Regions from separate parts of the Streptomyces sp. NPDC047014 genome, predicted to be linked through region 1. Evidence: predicted binding sites of a transcription regulator. Region 1 holds the regulator's gene; the other holds the start of a gene.
The links. Region 1 encodes HrcA, which represses chaperone genes, less so after heat shock. Its sites were predicted from a motif close to TTNGCACTCNGNNNNNCNGAGTGCNAA; they were not measured.
Positions count from the first base shown of each region.

Region 2: a site for HrcA is predicted at 4,702-4,728, ahead of groL (chaperonin GroEL). Genes of this name have one in related genera too.

Region 1 covers NZ_JBEYVX010000049.1:16,358-24,673, reverse strand. The annotation lists gene ABZ873_RS23265 (ribonuclease Z) at 1-851, opposite strand, end outside; gene ABZ873_RS23260 (histidine triad nucleotide-binding protein) at 855-1,214, opposite strand; gene ABZ873_RS23255 (16S rRNA (uracil(1498)-N(3))-methyltransferase) at 1,400-2,143, opposite strand; gene ABZ873_RS23250 (nitronate monooxygenase) at 2,140-3,231, opposite strand; gene dnaJ (molecular chaperone DnaJ) at 3,390-4,529, opposite strand; gene hrcA (heat-inducible transcriptional repressor HrcA) at 4,530-5,546, opposite strand; gene ABZ873_RS23235 (MBL fold metallo-hydrolase) at 5,710-6,435, shown strand; gene ABZ873_RS23230 (DUF3097 domain-containing protein) at 6,464-7,273, shown strand; gene ABZ873_RS23225 (Uma2 family endonuclease) at 7,251-7,847, opposite strand; gene hemW (radical SAM family heme chaperone HemW) at 7,931-8,316, opposite strand, start outside.
Region 2 covers NZ_JBEYVX010000074.1:14,093-22,408, forward strand. The annotation lists gene ABZ873_RS27365 (trehalose-6-phosphate synthase) at 1-952, opposite strand, end outside; gene ABZ873_RS27370 (glucosyl-3-phosphoglycerate synthase) at 999-1,949, opposite strand; SAM riboswitch class I at 2,135-2,291, shown strand; gene thrC (threonine synthase) at 2,285-3,583, shown strand; gene ABZ873_RS27380 (MoaD/ThiS family protein) at 3,640-3,918, shown strand; gene ABZ873_RS27385 (cold-shock protein) at 4,327-4,533, shown strand; gene groL (chaperonin GroEL) at 4,859-6,481, shown strand; gene ABZ873_RS27395 (hypothetical protein) at 6,616-7,179, shown strand; gene ABZ873_RS27400 (phosphoribosylanthranilate isomerase) at 7,268-7,876, shown strand; gene ABZ873_RS27405 (S41 family peptidase) at 7,873-8,316, opposite strand, start outside.

The DNA.
Region 1 (8,316 bases):
CCCTCGTAGCCCGCGGCGCGCGCCTGCCGCTCGAACTCGGAGGGGTCGGTGTAGCGCTGCGAGAAGTGGGTCAGCACCAGGTGCCGGACGCCCGCGTCCCGTGCCACCCGGGCCGCCTGTCCGGCGGTGAGGTGGCCGTGGTCGGTGGCGAGCCGTTCGTCCTCGTCGAGGAAGGTGGACTCGATCACCAGCATGTCGCAGCCCTGCGCGAGCGCGTCCACGCCGGGGCAGAGCCGGGTGTCCATGACGAAGGCGAAGCTCTGGCCCGGCCGGGCCTCGCTGACCTGCTCCAGGCTCACGTCCCCGAGCCGGCCCTCGCGCTGGATGCGGCCCACGTCGGGCCCGGTGATGCCGTGCCGCGCGAGCAGCTCGGGCACCATCCGACGCCCGTCGGGCTCGGTGATCCGGTAGCCGAAGGACTCCACCGGGTGCGAGAGCAGCCGGGCCTCCAGGACGTACGAGGCCCCGCGCGCCAGCGGCCCATCGGCGGAGACCGGTTCCTCGCGCAGCGGGACGGTCTCCCGGTAGGCGGTGGCGTACCGGAGGCGGTCGAAGAACTGCTGCCCGGAGGCCGGGTAGTGCGCGGTGACCGGGTGCGGGACCTGGTCGAGGTTGATCCGCTGGATCACCCCGGCGAGGCCGAGGCTGTGGTCACCGTGGAAGTGGGTGACGCAGATCCGGTCGATGTCGTGCGCGGCCACCCCGGCGCGCAGCATCTGGCGCTGGGTGCCCTCGCCCGGGTCGAAGAGGATGCCCTCGCCGTCCCAGCGCAGGAGGTAGCCGTTGTGGTTGCGGTGGCGGGTGGGCACCTGGCTGGCGGTGCCCAGCACCACGAACTCGCGTGTGGACACGTGCTATCCCGGGGGCCACTGGAGGCCGCGGCCACCGAGGACGTGCGCGTGGGCGTGGAAGACGGTCTGCCCGGCGCCCGCGCCGGTGTTGAAGACGATCCGGTAGCCGTGCTCGACGATCTTCTCGTCGGCGGCGACCCGGGCGGCCTCACGCAGTATGTCGGCGGCGATGCCCGGCTCGGCGGCGGCCAGCGAGGCCGCGTCCGGGTAGTGCGCCTTGGGGATGACGAGCACGTGCGTGGGCGCCTGCGGGTTGATGTCCCGGAAGGCGATGGTCGTCTCCGACTCGCGGACCACCGTCGCGGGGACGGCCCCCTCGACGATCTTGCAGAACAGGCAGTCCGCCTGCGGTTCCCCGGCCATAGCCGCGCCTCCCGTGATGGTGATCGTTCCGGGCATCGTATCCAGCCGGCCGCCCGCCGCGAGCGGGTATTGCCGCCCGGGCCGCCCAGCCCGCCCGGCTCGCCCGCCCGGCTCGCCCGCCCGCCCGGCTCGCCCGCCCGGCTCGCCCGCCCGCCCGGCTCGCCCGCCCGCCCCGCCCACTCCCGTCAGGCCCAGCGCCCCGTCCGGGCCAGCAGCACCGCGGTGGCCGCCGTCCCGGCGGTGGAGGTCCGCAGCACGGAACGGCCCAGCCGGTACGGGTGGGCACCCGCGGCGGCGAAGACGGCCAGCTCCTCCGGGGAGACGCCCCCTTCCGGGCCGACCACCAGGACGACCTGCCCGGAGGCGGGCAGTTCCGCCGTGGCCAGCGCCTGCGAGGGGGTGTCGCGGTCCTCGTGCAGCACCATCGCGAGGTCGGCCTCCGCCAGCAGCGCCGCCACCTGCTTGGTGGACATCGCCTCGGCCACCTCGGGGAAGCGGACCCGGCGGGACTGCTTGCCCGCCTCCCGGGCCGTGGCCCGCCACTTGGCCAGGGACTTCGCCCCGCGCTCGCCGCGCCACTGGGTGATGCAGCGCGAAGCCTGCCAGGGCACGATCGCGTCCACCCCGGTCTCGGTCATCGTCTCGACCGCCAGTTCCCCGCGGTCCCCCTTGGGCAGGGCCTGGACCACCGTGATCCGCACCCCCGGCTCCGGCTCCTCGCCCGCCGCGGACACCGCCACGACCAGCCGGTCCTTGCCCTCGGCCGCCGTCACGACGGCCTCCGCCCAGCCGCCCCGGCCGTCCGTGAGCACCAGCGCCTCGCCCGGGTTCAGCCGCTTCACCGACACCGCGTGCCGGCCCTCCGGGCCGTCCAGCACGTACGCCGCCCCCGCGGGGACCTCTTCCACCACGAACACCGGGGCCGTCATGACGCACTCCTCATTTCCGTTTCCTTCAACACCCTCTGCGCCTCGGCCAGTTCCGCCGCCAGCACCTCCATCAGCTGCGCCGCCGGCAGCGCCCGCGCCAGCCGGTGCCCCTGGCCCGCCCACAGGGCCATGCCCTGCGGGTCCCCGGCCGCGGCGGCCGCCTTGCGCAGGGGTGAGGTGAGGTGGTGCACCTGCGGGTAGGCGGCCGGGGCGTAGGGGCCGTGCTCGCGCATGAAGCGGTTCACCAGGCCCCGGGCCGGCCGCCCGGAGAAGGCCCGGGTCAGCTCGGTCCGGACGAACAGCGGGTCCGTCAGCGCCCTCTTGTGCACGGGGTCCGCCCCCGACTCGGGGCAGGCCAGGAAGGCCGTCCCGAGCTGCGCCGCCACCGCGCCCGCGGCCAGCAGGGCGGCGATCTGCGCGCCCCGCATGACCCCGCCCGCCGCGATGATCGGGAGCGCCACGGCCTCCCGTACCTGCGCCACCAGCGCGAGCAGTCCCACGGCGGCCGTGCCGTCGATCTGCGGGTCGTCCCGGTGGGTGCCCTGGTGGCCGCCGGCCTCGACGCCCTGGACGCAGACGGCGTCGGCGCCGGCCCGCTGGGCGGTCCGGGCCTCCTCGGCGGAGGTCACCGTGACCACGGTGTACGTACCGGCCTTGCGCAGGGCGGCCAGCGAGGCGGAGGCGGGACAGCCGAAGGTGAAGGAGACCACCGGGACCGGGTCCTCCAGGAGGATGGCGAGCTTGGCGTCGTAGCCGTCGTCGCTGGTGCCGATGATGTCCTCCTCGGCGAGCGAGATCTCGTACCAGCTGGCCTCACCGGCCAGCTGCCCGCGGTACGCCTCCACGGCGGCCGGGTCCACGTACCCGGTCTGCGGCAGGAAGAGGTTGACGCCGAAGGGGTGCCGGGTGAGCGCGCGCACCTGCTTGATCTCCTCGTACATCCCCTCGGCGGTCTTGTAGCCGCCGGCCAGGAAGCCCAGGGCGCCGGCCTCGCACACGGCCGCGGCGAGCGGCGGGCAGGAGGCACCGCCCGCCATGGGAGCCTGCACGATCGGGTACCGGGAGAGACCGTTCGGTGCGGTGGACATGGACTGCATCGTGCCATGTCCCGCTCAGGGGGCCGAATCACCGCAATCGGCCCGGCACGGGCCGCTCCCGGCGGCAGCCGCGGAGCCCGTCCGGAACATGCGCGGAGCCCGGTCCGGGGACTGCCCGGACCGGGCTCCGTATGCGCTGCGTCCGCCGGTCAGCGGCCGTTGAACGCGTCCTTGAGGCGGCTGAACAGCCCCTGCTGGCCCGGCGCAAACTGGCCCATGGGCCGCTCCTCGCCGCGCAGCTTCGCCAGCTGGCGCAGCAGCTCCTCCTGCTGGGCGTCCAGCTTGCCCGGGGTGGTGACCTCGACGTGCACGATCAGGTCGCCGCGCCCGCCGCCGCGCAGGTGGGTGACGCCGCGCCCGTGCAGCGGGATCGCCTGCCCGGAGCCGGTGCCGGGCCGGATGTCGATCTCCTCCAGGCCGTCCAGCGTCTCCAGCGGGCATTTGGTGCCGAGGGCGGCCGCGGTCATCGGGATGGTGACCGTGCAGTGCAGGTCGTCCCCGCGCCGCTGGAAGGTCGGGTGCGCCAGCTCGTGGATCTCCACGTACAGGTCGCCGGCGGGGCCGCCGCCGGGGCCGACCTCGCCCTCGCCCGAGAGCTGGATCCGGGTGCCGTTCTCGACGCCCGCGGGGATCTTGACCGTCAGGCTGCGGCGGGAGCGGACCCGGCCGTCGCCCGCGCACTCGTGGCACGGGGTCGGGACCACGGTGCCGAAGCCCTGGCACTGCGGGCAGGGGCGCGAGGTCATGACCTGGCCCAGGAAGGAGCGGGTGACCTGCGAGACCTCACCGCGGCCGCGGCACATGTCACATGTCTGCGCCGAGGTGCCGGGGGCGGCGCCCTCGCCGGAGCAGGTGTTGCAGACCACGGCCGTGTCGACCTGGATGTCCTTGGTGGTCCCGAAGGCCGCCTCGTCCAGCTCCAGGTCCAGGCGGATCATGGCGTCCTGCCCGCGCCGGGTGCGCGAGCGCGGGCCGCGCTGGGACGCCTGGCCGAAGAAGGCGTCCATGATGTCGGAGAAGTTGCCGAAGCCGCCCGCACCGAAGCCGCCCGCGCCGCCGCCACCGCCGGAGGCGGACAGCGGGTCGCCGCCGAGGTCGTAGACCTGCTTCTTCTGCGGGTCCGACAGCACCTCGTAGGCGGCGTTGATCTCCTTGAAACGCTCCTGCGTCTTGGGATCAGGGTTCACATCCGGGTGCAGCTCGCGCGCGAGCCGCCGGAACGCCTTCTTGATCTCGTCCTGCGATGCGTCGCGGCGCACGCCGAGTACGGCGTAGTAGTCGGTGGCCACTTACGACTCCGCCAGGATCTGTCCGACGTAACGTGCCACTGCGCGTACCGCTCCCATCGTTCCGGGGTAGTCCATGCGGGTCGGTCCGACCACGCCGAGTTTGGCGACTGTTTCGCCGCCCGAACCGTAACCGACCGAGACGACCGACGTGGAGTTCAGCCCCTCGTAGGCGTTCTCGTGCCCGATCCGTACGGCCATCCCCGACTCGTTGGCCTCGCCGAGCAGCTTGAGGAGCACGACCTGCTCCTCCAGCGCCTCCAGCACCGGCCTGATCGTCAGGGGGAAATCGTGTCCGAAGCGCGTGAGATTGGCGGTACCGCCGATCATCAGCCGCTCCTCCGCCTCCTCGACCAGGGTTTCGAGCAGCGTCGACAGCACGGTGGAGACTGTGCCGCGGTCGTCCGCGTCGAAGGACTCGGGGAGGTCCTGGACGAGCGGCGGCACATCGGTGAAGCGCCTGCCGACGACCCGGCTGTTGAGCCGCGCCCGCAGGTCCGAGAGCGACGCCTCACCGAAGGGGCTGGGGCAGTCGATCAGCCGCTGCTCCACCCGCCCGGTGTCCGTGATCAGTACGAGCATCAGGCGCGCGGGAGCCAGCGACAGCAGCTCCACGTGCCGGACGGTCGACCGGGTCAGGCTCGGGTACTGGACGACGGCGACCTGCCGGGTGAGCTGCGCGAGCAGCCGCACCGTGCGGCCCACGACGTCGTCGAGGTCCACGGCGCCGTCGAGGAAGTTCTGGATGGCCCGCCGCTCGGGCGTCGACAGGGGCTTGACCCCCGCCAGCCGGTCCACGAAGAGGCGGTAGCCCTTGTCGGTGGGGATCCGGCCGGCGCTGGTGTGGGGCTGGGCGATGTAGCCCTCCTCCTCCAGCACGGCCATGTCGTTGCGCACGGTGGCGGGCGAGACGCCGAGCCGGTGCCGCTCGGTGAGCGCCTTGGAGCCGACCGGCTCCTCCGTCCCGACGTAGTCCTGGACGATGGCGCGCAGCACTTCGAGTCTGCGTTCGCTGAGCATCGCGCACACCTCCAGCTGTGTCTGTGGCCGTCTTCTGCCGCGTTCCGACGTGTTCTGGCGTTCGTTGGCACTCTGGATGTTCGAGTGCCAGAGATCCCCCGCTCAGTGTACGGCCGGGCGGTGAGCCCCTGGCAAGGGAGGCCCGCCAGGGTAGCGTCGCGGCATGGACGTGCGTTGGGAAGAGGCGGGCTGGGAACGGCTGACCGGAAGGACCGGGCGGCGGCGCCTCCCGGTGTGGGACTGCACGGTGGGACTGGTGGTGGGGGACGCCTCGGTGCTCCTCGTCGACCCCGGTTCCTGCGTCCGCGAGGGGGCCGCGGTGCGGGCCGAGGCGGAGCGGCTGACCGGCCGGCGAGTGACCCATCTCGCATTCACGCACGGCCATTTCGATCATGTGATGGGCGGTGCGGCCTTCGCCGGGGCGGAGGTCTTCGGCGCGGTCGGCCTGGACGCGCTGCTCTCCTCGGGCCGCGAGGAGCTGCGCGCGGACGCCGTCCGGCACGGCCTCGCGGAGGCGGAGGCGGCCGAGGCGGCGGACCTGCTGGCGGTGCCCCGGCACGGGGTCTCGGGCGAGTGGACCCTGGACCTGGGCGAGCTCCAGGTGCTGCTGGCCAATGTCGGGCCCGGCCACACCGCCCACGACCTGGCCGTCTTCGTCCCGGGTGAGCGGGAGACGGTGTTCTGCGGGGACCTGGTGGAGGAGTCGGGCGAGCCCTCGGCGGGCCCGGACGCGGTGCCCCGGCAGTGGCCGGCGGCCCTGGACCGGCTGCTCGCGCTGGGCGGGGAGGACGCGCTGTACGTGCCGGGTCACGGAGCGGTGGTCACGGCGGAGTTCGTCCGTGCGCAACGCGCCACACTGGCCGCGCGTTTCGGCGTGTCGGGGGCATGACGGGCGCGGCTCTCCTAATGTCGGCCGGATGCGCGAGTACTCCCCCGACCTGACCCCGCAGTGGAAGCGCCCGAAGGCCGTGCCCGAGGTGGCGGCGGAGCCCGACCTCGTGGTCGAGGTGGCCGGTACGGACTTCTGCGGCGCGGTGGTGGCCTGCGAGGCGGGCACGGTGACCCTGGAGGACCGGTTCGGCAAGCGCCGGGTCTTCCCGATGGAGCCGCGCGGCTTCCTGCTGGACGGGGCCGTGGTGACGCTGGTCCGCCCGCCCCGCGGCCCGGTGGCCCCCGCCCGCACCGCCTCCGGGTCGATCGCGGTGCCCGGCGCCCGCGCGCGGGTGGCGCGGGCGGGCCGGATCTACGTGGAGGGCCGCCACGACGCCGAGCTGGTGGAGCGGGTCTGGGGCGACGACCTGCGCATCGAGGGCGTGGTGGTGGAGTACCTGGAGGGCGTGGACGACCTCCCGGCCGTGGTGGCGGAGTTCGGCCCGGCCCCGGACGCCCGCCTCGGGGTGCTGGTGGACCATCTGGTGCCGGGCTCGAAGGAGTCCCGTATCGCGGCGGAGGTGACCTCTCCGGACGTGCTGGTGGTGGGCCACCCGTACGTGGACGTCTGGCAGGCGGTGAAACCGTCCGCCCTCGGCATCCCCGCCTGGCCGGTGATCCCGCGCGGCCAGGACTGGAAGACGGGCGTCTGCCGCGCCCTGGGCTGGCCGGACCACACGGGCGCCGCCTGGCAGCACATCCTGTCCCGGGTGACGTCCTACAAGGACCTGGAGCCGACGCTGCTGGGCCGCGTGGAGGAACTGATCGACTTCGTCACGGGTGACGGCGCGCCCTGACGCCCTCGAAGGTGCCGAACTCGCTCGTGTCCAGCTCGACGCCGAGCAGTTCGAGCGGCAGCGGCTCGCCGAATTTCGAGACGCGCTGCGCGCGGTAGTCGGCCTCGTCCCCCGCGCCGACGGGAATCGTGAGCAGGACGCACTGCGCGCTGACGGGGTCGATGATCAGGTACGCGGGCACCCGTCCCGCGGCATAGACGGAACGCTTGACCACGTAGTCCCGGTCGACGCTGGTCCTGGACGCCACCTCCACCACCAGCGTGATCAACTGCGAGGGCAGGAGACGGCCCGAGCCCGTGTGCGCCTCGCGGTCCAGGACCACCAGGTCGGGCACGGTCTCGCTCGCCTCGTCGACGATGTCGACGTCCTGGGTCTGGAGCCGGGCCCACCGCTTGCGCGGAATCTGGTCCTGCACGTTTTCCACGATCAGGTTGTGCACCAGATCGGGGCCGGCCGTCATCACGATTTCCCCCCGGAGGAGCTCGGCCCTGACTCCGTCGGGAGGCTGGAACCCCTCGAAGAACCTGGCCATCCCACGCTCGTCCACAGCGGCCATCTCCGTGGTCCTCCACATCCACCGCGTGCTGTCGGCGGCAGCCTAGGGACAACGCAGGCAGTCCGGACGGGGATCCGGGGGTATTCACCCCACCGGGTGGTTCAGTCCACCAGGTCGCGGACCACCGCGTCCGCCAGCAGGCGGCCGCGGAGGGTCAGGACCGCCCGGCCCGCTTCGTACGGCTCCGGCTGGAGGAGGCCGTCCGTCAGGGCGCGGCGGGAGGCTGCCAGGCCGGCCGGGGCCAGCAGGGAGAGCGGGACGCCGTCCACCAGGCGCAGCTCCAGCAGGATCCGCTCCACCCGGCGGTCCTCCGCGGACAGCAGCTCGCGGCCCGCGCCCGGGGAGCGGCCCTCCGCGAGGGCGGCGGCGTAGGCCCCGGGGTGCTTGACGTTCCACCAGCGCACCCCGCCCACGTGCGAGTGCGCGCCCGGGCCGGCGCCCCACCAGTCGGCGCCGCGCCAGTACAGCTCGTTGTGCAGGCAGCGGC
Region 2 (8,316 bases), on a different contig from region 1:
CCGACACCGCCGCCGTGTAGTCCCGGTACACCTTGAGGTCCTGCCGGGAGGGGTAGGCCGAGGCCAGGTGGACCACCCGGTCCCGCCACTCCGGGTGGGCCGTCAGGAGTTCGCGGTAGGCCAGCAGCCCCCGCAGGATGTTCTTCGAGAGTTCCGTCCGGTCCACGCGGACGATCGTCTTCCGGTCGCCCACCTCCGCCCGCAGCGCCGCCAGCTTCTCGTCCACCTCCGGCCGGTACGCCAGCCCCCGCAGCTCCTCCGCGTCGACCCCGAGCGGGAACACCGCCACCCGCCCCGCCTCCTCCGGGCCCGCCGCCGCCACGAAGGCGTCGGCCCAGGCGCGGGTGTGGAAGCCGACCACGTCCGCGCCGAGCATCCCGCGCACCAGCTGCTCCCGCACGTCCTCCGGCAGCATGTCCAGGAACTCCCGCGAGGCCCACGGCGTATGCGTGAAGTGGGCGATGCGCAGGTCCGGCCGCAGCTCCCGCAGCTGCCCCGGGACCAGCGCCAGGTGGTAGTCCTGCACCAGGACCGCCGCCCCCGGCGCCGCCTCCTGCGCCAGGGCCCGCGCGAAGGCCAGGTTGTAGGCGGTGTACGACTCCCAGCGCCGCCGGAACGCCGCGTCGAATACCGGCTCGCGCGGCACGTCGTACAGGTGGTGGTGGGTGAACCACAGCACGGAGTTCGCGATCCCGTTGTACGCGTCGTCATACATCGTGGGATCGATGTCCAGCATCCGGACCCCCGGCTCGGAGACCCCCCTGCGCACCGCCTCCCGGTCCGCCTCCGAGAGCGCCGCGCAGATCCACAGCGCCTCCGGCTGCCGCGCGAGGGCCGCCGAGAGGCCGGAGACGAGACCGCCCCCGCCGCGCCGGGCACTGAGCGTGCCGTCGTCGGTGAGGGCGTAGGAGAGCGGGCCGCGGTTCGCGGCTACGAGTACCTGGGAAGCCATGCCGCGAACCTAGCCCGGCCCGCCGGGGCTCAAACCATGGCCGCGGTCACGCCACGTCGCGCGGGGCGTACTCCTCCACCTCCGCCATCGGCGGCCGCTCCTCGGTGTCCACGGGGTACGTGCGCGGTTCGAAGCCCGCCGGGCCCCGCTCGAACTGCGTCAGCTCCGGGCGGACCAGATGCCCGCGCGAGAGCCGGACCTGGGCGGTGCGGTAGATCGCCGCGGCCATCCGGCCCAGTGCCTGACCACCCTGATGGCGGTGCAGCCGTACGCCCACGTCCACCTGGGCGAGCGCGTCCAGTCCGACGGTGTGCAGCGCGTCCACGAGCAGGCCCAGCTCGACCCCGTAGCCGACGGGGAACGGCAGCCGCTCCAGCAGGGAGCGCCGGACCGCGTACTCGCCGCCCAGCGGCTGGACGAAGCCGGCCAGCTGCGGCCAGTGCAGGTTGAGCAGGGGGCGGGCGACCAGCTCGGTGACCCGGCCGCCCTGTCCGGGCGCGTCCCCCAGCGGCCGGTCGTACATGGCCTTCACGAACTGCACGTCCGGGTCGGTCAGCAGCGGGCCGACGATGCCGGAGACGAAGGAGGCGGAGAAGTCCCGCAGGTCGGCGTCGACGAAGCAGACCACGTCCCCGCCGGTCACCAGCAGCGAGCGCCACAGCACCTCGCCCTTGCCGGGCAGGGCCGGGATCCGGGGCAGGATCTCGTCGCGGTGCACCACGCGGGCGCCCGCCTTCGCCGCGACCTCCGCGGTGCGGTCGCGCGAACCGGAGTCGACGACGACCAGCTCGTCCACCAGAGGGAACGGAAGCTCCTCCATCAGTTCCCGTCGGACCGTCTCGACGATCGCGCCGACCGTGGCCTCCTCGTCCAGCGCGGGCAGGACCACGCTGACCGTGGTCCCGGCCGCCCGTTTCCGGTCGAGCAGCTGGTCGAGCGGTCGGTCGGCGGCGGACCAGGAGCGGTCGGCCAGCCAGCGCTCCACCTCTTCCAGCACCCTCAGCACTCCCTGCGTAGCGGCGCAATCGGCCGTTTTGTGATCCATCTCGCGGTTCGGACGGCTGTCTCAACCGCCCGTCCCTTCGGTTACAGTCTTGAACAACGCGAAGGACCACCGCATGCCGGGGGTCCCCGCGTACAAACGCACCGGCGCGCCGCAGAGCGCGCGTGCCGGCGCCATACCGCTCATCCAGAGGGGCAGAGGGACACGGCCCGTTGAAGCCCCGGCAACCCTCCAGCCGGTTCTCGCGATCGCGCGTCAGCGCACGTCGGCGAGGCCCCGGCTAGGGAAGGTGCCAATTCCGTCTCATGGCGAAATGCGCCATGGGGAAGATGAGGAGAAAGGGCCTCGCCATCATGGCTGCACAGACTGTCGCCACCTCTGTCGATCTCGGACCCGCCAACGGCCTTTCCTGTCGCGAGTGCGGTACCCGCTTCGCGCTCGGCCCCATCTTCGCCTGCGCCGAGTGCTTCGGTCCGCTGGAAGTCTCCTACGAGCTTCCCACCGGCGACCCGGAGGCCCTGCGCGCGGCGATCGAGGCCGGCCCGAACAACATCTGGCGTTACGCGCCGCTGCTGCCCGTCCCCGCCGACGTGGCCGGGAAGCCCAGCCTGAACCCGGGCTTCACCAAGCTCGTCGACGCGGCCAACCTGGCCAAGGAACTGGGCGTCACCGGCAAGCTCTACGTCAAGGACGACTCCGGCAACCCGACGCACTCCTTCAAGGACCGCGTCGTGGCCATCGCCGTCGAGGCGGCCCGCGCCTTCGGCTTCACCACCCTCTCCTGCTCCTCCACCGGCAACCTGGCCGGCGCCGTCGGCGCCGCGGCCGCCCGGGCCGGTTTCCGCTCCTGTGTGTTCATCCCGCACGACCTGGAGCAGGGCAAGGTGGTCATGGCCGGGGTGTACGGCGGCGACCTGGTCGGCATCGAGGGCAACTACGACGACGTCAACCGCTTCTGCTCCGAGCTCATCGGGGACCCGCTGGGCGAGGGCTGGGGCTTCGTCAACGTCAACCTCCGCCCCTACTACGGCGAGGGCTCCAAGACCCTGGCGTACGAGATCTGCGAGCAGCTGGGCTGGCGGCTGCCCGACCAGATCGTGATCCCGATCGCCTCCGGCTCCCAGCTGACGAAGATCGACAAGGGGCTCCAGGAGCTGATCAAGCTGGGGCTGGTGGAGGACCGGCCGTACAAGATCTTCGGTGCGCAGGCCGAGGGCTGCTCCCCGGTGTCCACCGCCTTCAAGGCCGGCCACGACGTGGTCCGCCCGCAGAAGCCCGACACCATCGCCAAGTCCCTCGCGATCGGCAACCCGGCGGACGGCCCGTACGTGCTGGACATCGCGCGCCGCACCGGCGGCTTCGTGGAGGACGTCAACGACGAGCAGGTGGTCGAGGCCATCAAGATCCTCGCGCAGACCGAGGGCATCTTCGCCGAGACCGCGGGCGGCGTGACCGTCGGCGTGACGAAGAAGCTCATCGAGAGCGGGCACCTGGACCCGGCGCTGACCACCGTCGTCCTCAACACCGGTGACGGCCTCAAGACCCTGGAGGCGGTGGCCGCGGACAGCGGGCAGACCGCCACCATCCGCCCCAGCCTGGACGCCTTCCGCGCCGCCGGCCTGGCCTGAGCATCCCTCCCGTACTCCCGGCAACTCCCGGCAACTTCCGGAAAGGCAGTAGCGCCATGAGCGTCAACGTCCGCATCCCCACCATCCTGCGCACCTACACCGGCGGTCAGGCCGAGGTCCCGGCGGAGGGCGCGACCCTCGCCGAGGTCATCGAGTCCCTGGAGAAGAACCACCCGGGCATCGCCGCGCGCGTCCTGGACGACCAGGGCAAGCTGCGCCGCTTCGTGAACGTCTACGTCAACGACGACGACGTGCGTTTCGAGGGCGGGCTCCAGGCGGTGACGCCGGACGGCGCCGGAGTTTCGATCATCCCGGCGGTCGCGGGCGGCTGCTGACCCCTCCCGGGCCCCTTCCCGGCCCTCCCCGCTCCACCGCAATTACCCCCTCCGCGAAAAGCGGAGGGGGTAATTCTGCTTGATTGGGCACGGTAGAGTTGGGGAAGTCCCCTCCGCTGGACTTGCCCGCCGCATATGTACGGGTCGCGTGAGGGTCGACATCGGGTCAATGTGCGGGCGCGATATGGGGCTTTGGCGAGATATGCCGGGCCCGAGTTGCCCTGGAATATTCCAAATTTTCACTCTATTTCAATGTTTCTCGGTGTCCAGATTTCTCGTCGGATTGACCTGTTGCAGACAGCACTCGCGCAGATACATTCAGCCTCGGTCGACGCGTTCCGACGCAAGTTCTGACCCGGTAACGCGAAGTGCGTTCCCGCGCAAGGGCCAGTAATAGGGGAGTTAGGCATGGCTCAGGGCACCGTCAAGTGGTTCAACGCGGAGAAGGGCTACGGCTTCATCGCGGTCGACGGTGGTGCGGATGTGTTCGTCCACTACAGCGCCATCCAGATGGACGGGTACCGCACCCTTGAAGAGGGTCAGCGGGTCGAGTTCGAGATCTCGCAGGGCCAGAAGGGTCCGCAGGCGGACATGGTCAAGCTCGCGCTCGGCTAGTCCTGGGAGCATCGACCACCGACGCACGGTCTTCACCGCAGACCTGGAAGACCTTCGAGGGGCCCACATCCCGGACACGGGGTGTGGGCCCCTCGCGTGTGCGCGGCGCCGGGGCCCGTTGTTCCCGAGCCGCTTGCACTCGGAGGGGTCGAGTGCTAATCATTGGCGTTAGCACTCTCCGAGTGAGAGTGCTACTGAACGAGGACCGGGTCGGTGAGGCCCGCAGGGTCCGGTGGGAAGGAACCGCCGGGCACGCAGGCCGTCCGTCGCGGGCGCGGGCGCGGTCCTGGGAGCAATCCACCGCTGTCCGGGAGGACCACTTCAGATGGCCAAGATCATTGCGTTCGACGAGGAGGCCCGGCGCGGCCTCGAGCGTGGGATGAACCAGCTCGCCGACGCCGTCAAGGTCACCCTTGGCCCCAAGGGTCGCAACGTCGTCCTTGAGAAGAAGTGGGGCGCCCCCACGATCACCAACGACGGTGTCTCCATCGCCAAGGAGATCGAGCTCGAGGACCCGTACGAGAAGATCGGCGCCGAGCTGGTCAAGGAAGTCGCCAAGAAGACGGACGACGTCGCCGGCGACGGTACGACCACCGCCACCGTGCTGGCCCAGGCGCTCGTCCGCGAGGGCCTGCGCAACGTGGCCGCCGGTGCGAACCCGATGGCCCTCAAGCGTGGTATCGAGAAGGCCGTCGAGGCCGTCTCCGCCGCCCTGCTCGCCCAGGCCAAGGATGTCGAGACCAAGGAGCAGATCGCTTCGACGGCCTCCATCTCCGCCGCCGACACCCAGATCGGCGAGCTCATCGCCGAGGCCATGGACAAGGTCGGCAAGGAAGGCGTCATCACCGTCGAGGAGTCCCAGACCTTCGGTCTGGAGCTGGAGCTCACCGAGGGTATGCGCTTCGACAAGGGCTACATCTCGGCGTACTTCGCCACCGACATGGAGCGTATGGAGTCGGCTCTCGACGACCCGTACATCCTGATCGTCAACTCCAAGATCGGCTCGGTCAAGGACCTGCTGCCGCTCCTGGAGAAGGTCATGCAGTCCGGCAAGCCGCTGCTGATCATCGCCGAGGACGTCGAGGGCGAGGCCCTGTCGACCCTGGTCGTCAACAAGATCCGCGGCACCTTCAAGTCCGTCGCCGTCAAGGCCCCGGGCTTCGGTGACCGCCGCAAGGCCATGCTCGGTGACATCGCCATCCTCACGGGCGGCACGGTCATCTCCGAGGAGGTCGGCCTCAAGCTGGAGAACGCCGGTCTCGACCTGCTGGGCCGCGCCCGCAAGGTCGTCATCACCAAGGACGAGACGACCATCGTCGACGGTGCCGGTGACAGCGACCAGGTCCAGGGCCGCGTGAACCAGATCCGCGCCGAGATCGAGAACTCGGACTCGGACTACGACCGCGAGAAGCTCCAGGAGCGCCTGGCGAAGCTGGCCGGCGGCGTGGCCGTCATCAAGGCCGGTGCCGCGACCGAGGTCGAGCTCAAGGAGCGCAAGCACCGCATCGAGGACGCCGTCCGCAACGCGAAGGCCGCCGTCGAGGAGGGCATCGTCGCCGGTGGTGGCGTGGCCCTGCTCCAGGCGTCCGCCGTCTTCGACAAGCTGGAGCTCGACGGCGACGAGGCGACCGGCGCCAACGCCGTGAAGCTCGCGCTGGAGGCCCCGCTCAAGCAGATCGCCGTCAACGGTGGCCTGGAGGGTGGCGTCGTCGTGGAGAAGGTGCGCAACCTTCCCATCGGCCACGGCCTGAACGCCGCGTCCGGCGAGTACGTCGACATGATCGCCGAGGGCATCATCGACCCGGCGAAGGTGACGCGCTCCGCGCTGCAGAACGCCGCGTCGATCGCCGCGCTGTTCCTGACGACCGAGGCCGTCATCGCCGACAAGCCCGAGAAGGCCGGTGCCCCCGCGGGCGGCGGCATGCCGGGTGGTGACATGGACTTCTGATCGTCCTGAGGGTCGATCGGCTGTTCTCGAACGAGGGCGGCACCCCGACGGGGGTGCCGCCCTCGGGCGTTCCCGGCCCGTCCGGGCGGTAAAACCTATGGCCGGGGCGGGGGCGGGCGTGTGAACGTACGCGCATGGGGAGTTCGTGGGCCTACGCGGTGTTCCGGACCGATGATCTCGGGGAGGCCCATCGCCGGGCCCGGATGCTGTGCGCGCGGATGCGGCCGCTCGAACCGGAGATGTGGCTGTGCGCGCGGACGCGGACGGTGGCCGAGGCGCGGGGCATGGCGGCGCTGCTGCCGGCGGGCATGTTCGACCCGTCGGACTACTGGTCCGCGGCCGACACCTGGTACCTGGGCGCGGAACTCCCGCGCGACGACCACGAGCTGGCCGCCGCGCTGCCGCTGACCGTGGACGCGTACGCGGCTCCGGGCGCGGTGGAGCAGGCGTTCCTGCGGGTGCTGCGGGGCGGGGTGGCCACGATGCTGTGGCGGGGGGCCTGGCCGGAGGTGCCGGGGATCCCGTCCGCGTCGGCCGACCCCACGAACCAGCGGGTGGAACTCGACCTGAACGAGGGACACCCGGAGGGCCGCCACACGGTCTACGCGCACTTCGCGGACCCGGACGAGATCGGCGCGGCGCATCTCGCCGAGGCGATCGGCGGCACGCTCCTGGGCCCCGCCCAACGAGGCCGCTGACGGCACGGATCCGGCCCCGACGGCGTGTGAGGCGCGGGTCCGGGCAGAGCCCGGGAGACGGCGGGGCGGCTCCGCATACGCTGGAGGCATGGCTGACCTCTTCGTGAAGATCTGCGGGCTGCGGACCGCGCCGGACGTGGACGCCGCCGTGGCGGCGGGAGCCGATGCCGTCGGCTTCGTCTTCGCCCCCGGCAGCCCCCGTACGGTCGGCGCCGCGGCGGCGCGGGAGCTGGCGGCGCGGGTGCCGGAGTCGGTGCTCACCGTCGGGGTGTTCCGCGGGCAGCCGGTGGCGGAGGTGCGGCGGTTCGCCGAGGAGAGCGGGGTGCGGGCCGTACAGCTGCACGGCGAGGAGGGGCCCGAGGAGTTCGCGGCGCTGCGCGCGGACGGCCGGACCCTGCTGCGGGCCACCGCGCTGCCGGTGGAGCGCTGCGGTGCGTACGGGGAGGACCTGCTGCTGCTGGACGCGCCCGACCCCGGCTCCGGGAAGCCGTGGAACTGGGGGGCGGCGGATTTCACCGCGCCCGAGGGCCGCTGGCTGCTGGCGGGCGGGCTGCACGCGGGCAATGTGCGCGAGGCGCTGGAGACGACCGGGGCGTGGGGCGTGGACGTCTCCAGCGGCGTCGAGCGGGAGCGCGGGGTGAAGTCCCCGGAGCTGATCCGCGCCTTCGTGACGGCGGCGCGGGGCGGCCGGCCCTAGGAGGCGGACGAGGCGGAGGCGGCGGAGGCCGTTCTCGTCGCCAGCGCCTTGAGGGCGGTTTCGAGGGCCTGGTCCGCCGGGGCGGGGAGGTCGGGGGTGACGCCCACACCCTCCCAGTTGCCGCCCGTCACGGTGTTCACGGTGCGGGCGATCGGCACCGTCACCTGGATGTGCTCGGTGAGGGTGTGCCGGACGGTGGGGTGGGCGCCGCCGCGGGTGGTCTCGCCGACGAGGGTGGCGCGGCCGTGGGCCTGGAGGGTGTAGGCGACGTCCTCGCCGCCGGAGAAGGTGAGGGCGCTGGTGAGGATGTACACCGGGCGGTCGAGGTAGCGGGGCGCGGGCAGGTGGCCGGCGGTCCAGTACTGGCGGGTGGTGCCGGTGGGGCCGTCGTGGATGTCGTTGAGGTGGGTCTGGTCGTCGGGGAAGAAGTAGCTGCACCA